DNA from 3 places in the Marinagarivorans cellulosilyticus genome. Region 2 is predicted to be linked to each of the others. Evidence: predicted binding sites of a transcription regulator. Region 2 holds the regulator's gene; each other region holds the start of a gene.

Region 1 (2,233 bases), 1.9 Mb from region 2:
CGGTGGCGCCGTTGGGCACTTTGGTTTTAATGGCGATTGCACTTTTGCCATTCCTATTCGCACGGTATTTAGTAAAGGCGAAAACGCCTATGTTCAAACGTGTGGCGGAAACGTATACGATTCAAATGCCGCCGATGAATACCAAGAAATACAGCGAAAGTTCGCCGGCACCAACAACGTTTTAAAAATGTTTATCTCGGCGAGCGGAGAAAAATAATGAAAGTTTTAATTATTGATAACTTCGATTCGTTCACTTACAACCTCTACCAATATATTGGCGAAATACTCAGCGAAGAGCAGCACAAAAAAACGATCAGCCAATTTTCGATAATGGTGAAACGCAACAACGAGCTAACCATTGATCAGATTAAAGCTCTAGCGCCCGACCGCATTATTATCTCACCTGGCCCTGGATCACCCGACGACCCCGAATATTTTGGCGTTTGCGCAGAGGTTATAAAATCGCTAGGTAAAACAACGCCATTACTGGGCGTATGTTTAGGCATGCAAGGTATTGCGCATGTTTTCGGCGGCGATATCGTAAAAGCGCCCCTACCGATGCACGGCAAAACCAGCGCTATTACGCACTCAGGTGCAGGAGTATTTTTAAATACACCCAATTATATTGAAATAATGCGCTATCACTCACTAATGGCAAAACCGGATACTTTACCGGCCTGCTTAAAGGTTACCGCGGTAGTGGGGAAACACCCAGTAGACTACTTAAACAATTGCCTTACAGATGCATCCAACTCGGAAGTCGAAGTTATGGCGATTCAGCACGACACTTATCCCATTTACGGCATTCAGTACCACCCAGAATCCTTTGCAACCGAAGGCGGGAAAGAGCTAATTAAAAACTTCCTATTTATTGCCTAATATCGCTAAGCAAGGCGCCGACAATAAAGCGCCTTGCTTAGTGAGCAATTAACACTAGGCACCTTGGGCTAAATCAGGCACACGCAAATCCATATTATCCCAACCGCTCTTCACTTCAGATATCAAGCGTCGCGACTCAGTAACCGCCTCTAGCAGTTGCTCTTGGTCGGCTTCAGTGACTGTCAACCGCTCAATCATATATTCATACAAAGACGCTAAGTTCTGAGCAACTGCGCCGCCGAGCTCAAAGTCTAAACTTTGACGCAAACCATTGATAATGGCTTTTAGCTTGGCATTTAAAATATCGCGATTTTCATCGTTGCCGGCATGAATCGCCATAATTAAACCACTGGCGCGCTCGATTGCGCCATCCATAAGTAGCGAAATTACTTGATGTGACGTCAGTTGTTCCGCTTGTTCTTGCATTACTAAAGCAGCCTTGGTTTGTGCGACAGCCATAAAACATCTCCTGATGTGTTTTTATCAACGGTGGCAAAAAATTGCCGTTTTTGTTTCGTCAATAAACCTAATGCGAGGAACATGCCACGTTCAACAAGCAAACAATCTGAACATTAAACAAACAAACTGCCGACTGGCAAGCTTTATTCTCGCTGAAAACACATTTCATGTGCGATTTTATCGGCCTGTACTTCACCTACTAACAAAGAAACCAACGTTAAGGCAAACTGCATCGCTGCACCAGGCCCCTGACTTGTGATTAATTTGTTATGGATAGATACCGACTCTATCATCGCATGGACGTTATGCTGCTCGAGTATGTGCCTAAATGCTGGGTAACACGTCGCCGAGGCTCCAGTGATAAAACCATTGGCCGCCAAAACAACTGCCGGTGCCGCACAAATCGCCGCTAGCCATCGCTGAGCGGATATTTGATCTGAAATAATATCCAGCAAAGCTTGCGACTTGGCCATATATTCGGCCCCAGGCATTCCCCCAGGAATAACAACCATATCCCAAGGTTTGTTTTGACAGTATTCAATGTGGCAATCAGCCACAAGCTCTACGCCGCGCGATGCTGTGACTTTTCTGTCGGCCATTACTGAAGCAACGCAAACCTCAATGCCTGCACGCCGCAAGACATCGATAATAATCACCGCTTCCATTTCTTCGCTGCCATCGGCAATCGGAACCAGTACTTTTAACATACAATACCCCCAATTATTTTCAGTCGAGAATCACCATGGAATGTAGAGCGCACTGTGGCGCCTGCTGTATTGAACCATCAATACAGCGCCCTTATTTTGGCATGCCTAATGGCAAGCGGGCTGGAGAAATCTGTACTCACCTTGATTTAGAACATTACCAATGCAAAATTTGGCAAACAACCGATTAC
Region 2 (2,233 bases):
GGTTCGCCGATAGCATTTTCTCTAGTGGCATAGATAACTCAGCCTTATAGCACTTAAAGCCAACTATTATACAAGTTGCTTGCGCTCGTTCGAGGGTGGAATTTGTAATGATTCTCGGTATTTTGCAATGGTTCGTCGCGCAACCTTAATACCTTGATCGGCCAGTAATTCTGTAATTTTAGAGTCGCTTAAGGGTTTTCGGGTATTTTCGGCAGCGACTAATTTTTTAATAATGGCGCGAATGGCTGTAGATGAGCACTCGCCGCCGGATTCGGTTGCCACGTGGCTGGAAAAAAAGTATTTAAGCTCGAAAATACCTTGCGGAGTGTGCATGTATTTTTGTGTTGTTACGCGTGAAATTGTCGATTCATGCATTTCGACCATTTCGGCAACGTCATGCAAAACCATTGGCTTCATGCCTTCGGCACCATGCTCCAAGAAGCCCTGCTGGCGTTCGACAATACAAGTGGCAACCTTAAGCAGTGTTTCGTTGCGGCTTTGTAGGCTTTTTAAAAACCAGCGCGCTTCTTGTAGGTTGTCTTTTAAATAGGTGTTGTCGCTGCTGCTATCGGCACGCTTAACCAGTGAGGCGTAATCAGAGTTGATTTTTAATTTTGGCGCAATGTCTGGGTTAAGTTGCACTTGCCAGCGGTTATTAGCCTTTGTAACAAATACATCGGGTACGACATATTCAGTGCTTGATTCGCTGATGGCGTCGCCGGGTTTGGGGTTTAAGCTTTGAATTAAAGCAATAGCGGCTTGAAGCTCGGGTTCTTTGACTTTGAGCTTGCGCATTAATTGTTTGAAGTCGCGGCTGCCGAGTAGCGGCAGGTAATCGGCGACGAGCGCTTTGGCTGTGGCAAAGCCGGGGGTGGATTCCGGTAGTTGTAACAGTTGTAGGTACAGGCATTCGCTAATGTTACGGCTGGCAACCCCTGGTGGGTCAAACTGCTGTACGCGGCGCAATACGGCGGCGACTTCGTCGTCTTCAAGGTCGGGGAAGACTTTCTGCATGCCCTCGAAGATGTCGTCCAAGGTTTGGCTTAGCATGCCAGAAGGTTCGACTGCATCAATAATCGCGGTTGCAATCTCGCGGTCGGTATCGCTCATGGGCGTGAGGTTTAGTTGCCACATCAGGTGGTCTTGTAAGGTTTCGGCGCTGGCGTTGCGCGAGTCGTAATCGAAATCTTCGTTTTCGGGGCGCGATAGGCCGCTGCCACTCGAGCCGCTTTGGTAGATGTCGTCCCAGCTGGTATCAACCGCTAAATCTGTGGGGATATTTTCGCTCCAATCGTCGCTGGCGGCAGGCTCGTTGGCATCATTGGTATTTTCTGGACTTGTTTCGGCAGCTTTTACAGGCGTCTCGCTATCGGCGGGTAATTCTGATTGCGCATTGCTTGCGCGTTCGGCATCGCCGCTGCTATCGCTAGCACCACTGTCTTCAGTGACTTCTAGCATCGGGTTATTTTCAAGAGCTTCTTGAATTTCGTTTTGCAGATCGAGAGTCGAAAGTTGCAATAGGCGTATTGCCTGCTGCAACTGAGGCGTCATGGTCAGCTGAGTGCCGAGTTTGAGTTGCAAAGAGTGCTTCATCGAAGAATAAATCCATCAAGTTTTTTGCTCTGCACAAATTGAGAGCGTCTTAAAGTGATTGTAGTCATCCCTGCGATGTACTGCAATGGCCTGTAAAAGCAAACTTTAGGCCATATCGAAAAAATCTAATGGTTGCGTGCTAGCGCTCAAATCGTCTAATGAATATTGACTTAAAGCTTGAAGTCTTGCCCAAGGTAGACTTCCTTGACTTTCTCGTTTTCCAAGACCGTATCCGGCGACCCGGAAGCAATAATGTGGCCTTCACCTACGATGTAGGCTTGTTCGCAAATATCCAGTGTTTCGCGAACGTTGTGATCGGTAATTAGCACGCCTATACCTCGGTCCCGAAGGTGCGAAACAATATGCTTAATGTCGGAAACCGAAATAGGGTCTACTCCGGCAAAAGGTTCATCGAGCAAAATAAATTTTGGGTCGGCCGCTAAAGAGCGGGCGATTTCAACGCGGCGGCGCTCTCCACCGGACAGGGCCATGCCGAGGCTGTCTTTGATGTGGGTAATATGGAACTCTTCTAAGAGTTTATTGGCTTCTGCAATGCGGTCTTTGCGCTTGAGGTCTTTGCGGGTTTCTAAAATAGCTAGCAGGTTTTCGGTGACGGTCAGCTTCCTAAAAACGGAGGCCT
Region 3 (2,233 bases), 200 kb from region 2:
ATTGGTCGTTGGGCGTTGTGAGCTTTGGTACGGTTAAAGTTGACTTAAGCGGCGGCAATGGTGGCCGTGGCGGTACTGGTGGCGATGGCCAAAACGTACCGGACTTCGCAAAATGTACTGCCGCAGGCGGTAATGCAGGCGACGGTGGTGCCGGCGGTAGCGGCGGTAAAGGCGGAACATTCCGCTTTCACTACACATTGGCCGATGGCGTAACAGAAGACCTTACCAACAGTATTGAAGTGAAAATCTCTGGTGGTTTGCGTGGTAAGGGTGGCCAGCCTGGTATCGCGGGTATTGGTACATCTGGCCAGTACGTTAATAAAAAGTCATTAAGTGGTAGCCGCTCTTGGGTTGCTGGCGGCGGTGACGGCTCACAAGGTGATGCGGGGCGTTCCGGTGTGTCTGGCGGCAATGGCAGCTTAGATATTCGCTTGATTAGCAATGGTAGCGGCGCTACTGCCACACAAGCGCCCCAAAAAGAGGCTGAGCCAGAAGGCTTGGCTGAAAAAGTTAAAGCGCTCGAGCTGCTAACGCAAAAGCTCGAAGCTCGCATCCGTTTGCTGGAATTAGATAGACAGTAACGAATATCTCCTTTTTAAAACGCCTGCTATGCAGGCGTTTTTTTTGCCTGCCTCGTCCTCCCTTATAACTGAATGGCTGTTAGTGACGACAAAACCTATGCATTCGACTCGCTTCGCGCCAAAATAGTGCGCCGATGCATTTTGGTGCGCGCAAGGTGTTTTTTTTGGTGCCTTGTGGTGCGCTTGGGTGTTGGGTCTTGTTGGTGATTTTTGTGTAACCTATTGAATTGTATTGCTTTTATTTTGTTGGCAAACATCCTGCTATAGCTCAGGCACAATACTGCGGACACCGTAGTTAGATTTTAAAACAATATTGCTATCACTCTTGGAGAAAACATTATGAAATTGAGTAAAACTCTTATCGCTTCATCTGTTGCTGCTGTAATGGCTGCTGGTGTAATGGCTCCTGCGCAAGCAGAAGTTGAAGTCGGCGCTTCGGTTGGTGTGGCTAGCACTTACTTGTGGCGTGGTGCCGATCTGGGATCAGGCACTCCTGCTGTATCTGGTGATTTGAACGTTAGTGCTGCTGGTTTCTATGCCGGTATTTGGGGGTCTTCTGGTGATACCGGAGCTGGAACAGAATATGACTTGTATGCTGGCTATGGTGGTTCTGTTGGCGATTTTTCTTATGACTTAAGTGTATGGAGTTATAACTATCCGACGGGCGCTGGGTACACGGATGATAATGAAACTGATTTCACTGATTGGACTGACGCTGTAGTGAGCTTGGGCTACGGTCCTATGAGTTTTGCTGCTTACATTCCCGTTGGTAAAGATAATAGCTCAGGTGATTATATGTACTACACGTTGGGTGCTGATATTGGTGCATTCTCGTTATTAGTCGGCATGCATTCGGATGATGTTGGCGGCGGCGGCGCTGTTGGTCAGTGTGCACCTGAAGATGCTGGTGAAGCATGTAGCCCAGTGCATTTGAATGTAAGCTATGCCTATAACGATAACCTCTCATTTACAGTTAGTCAGTTCATCGCCGATGAGTCTGATGATGATGATATGAAGTTTGTGGTTTCTTACACCCTACCTTTAGGCGAATAATTTCAACCCAACCGCTCAGCATTAGCTGAGCGGTTTATTTTTATAAACGCAGCATAGTCTGCAAATTACTAGGAGCAGTCCGATGAAATTAATTACTGCTGTTATCAAGCCTTTCAAGCTCGATGCTGTGCGTGAAGCGCTTTCTGATATTGGTGTACAGGGTATTACTGTTACTGAAGTTAAAGGTTTTGGTCGTCAGAAAGGTCACACCGAACTTTACCGCGGTGCCGAGTATGTTGTGGACTTTTTACCTAAAACCAAGCTTGAGGTTGCAGTCGCGGACACTCAGGTGGATCAGGTTGTAGAAGCGATCAGCAAAGCTGCACACAGCGGCAAAATTGGCGATGGCAAGATCTTTGTATCGGCCCTCGAGCAAGTTGTACGTATTCGCACCGGCGAGACCGGCGAAGACGCCCTGTAATTTCGACGTTTCCGGAGATAACAATGGAAAACCAAATATTTGAATTGCAGTACGCCTTAGACACGTTCTATTTTTTGATCTGCGGTGCACTGGTTATGTGGATGGCGGCTGGCTTTGCCATGCTGGAATCGGGCTTGGTTCGCTCGAAAAACACCACAGAAATCTTAACTAAAAACGT

What was found. Region 2 encodes sigma-54, which starts transcription at its own class of promoters, with help from an activator protein. Its sites were predicted from a motif close to TGGCACANNNNTTGCNNT; they were not measured.
Region 1: a site for sigma-54 is predicted at 1,408-1,425, ahead of MARGE09_RS17330 (flagellar export chaperone FliS). Genes of this name have one in related genera too.
Region 3: a site for sigma-54 is predicted at 829-846, ahead of MARGE09_RS08395 (TorF family putative porin). Genes of this name have one in related genera too.

What each region holds. Positions count from the first base shown of each region.
Region 1 covers NZ_AP023086.1:4,223,616-4,225,848, forward strand. The annotation lists gene MARGE09_RS17320 (anthranilate synthase component I family protein) at 1-217, shown strand, start outside; gene MARGE09_RS17325 (anthranilate synthase component II) at 217-879, shown strand; gene MARGE09_RS17330 (flagellar export chaperone FliS) at 934-1,338, opposite strand; gene MARGE09_RS17335 (DJ-1 family glyoxalase III) at 1,482-2,045, opposite strand; gene MARGE09_RS17340 (YkgJ family cysteine cluster protein) at 2,081-2,233, shown strand, end outside.
Region 2 covers NZ_AP023086.1:2,344,590-2,346,822, forward strand. The annotation lists gene MARGE09_RS09230 (PTS sugar transporter subunit IIA) at 1-31, opposite strand, end outside; gene MARGE09_RS09235 (RNA polymerase factor sigma-54) at 67-1,593, opposite strand; gene lptB (LPS export ABC transporter ATP-binding protein) at 1,764-2,233, opposite strand, start outside.
Region 3 covers NZ_AP023086.1:2,147,228-2,149,460, forward strand. The annotation lists gene MARGE09_RS08390 (hypothetical protein) at 1-581, shown strand, start outside; gene MARGE09_RS08395 (TorF family putative porin) at 921-1,634, shown strand; gene glnK (P-II family nitrogen regulator) at 1,717-2,055, shown strand; gene MARGE09_RS08405 (ammonium transporter) at 2,079-2,233, shown strand, end outside.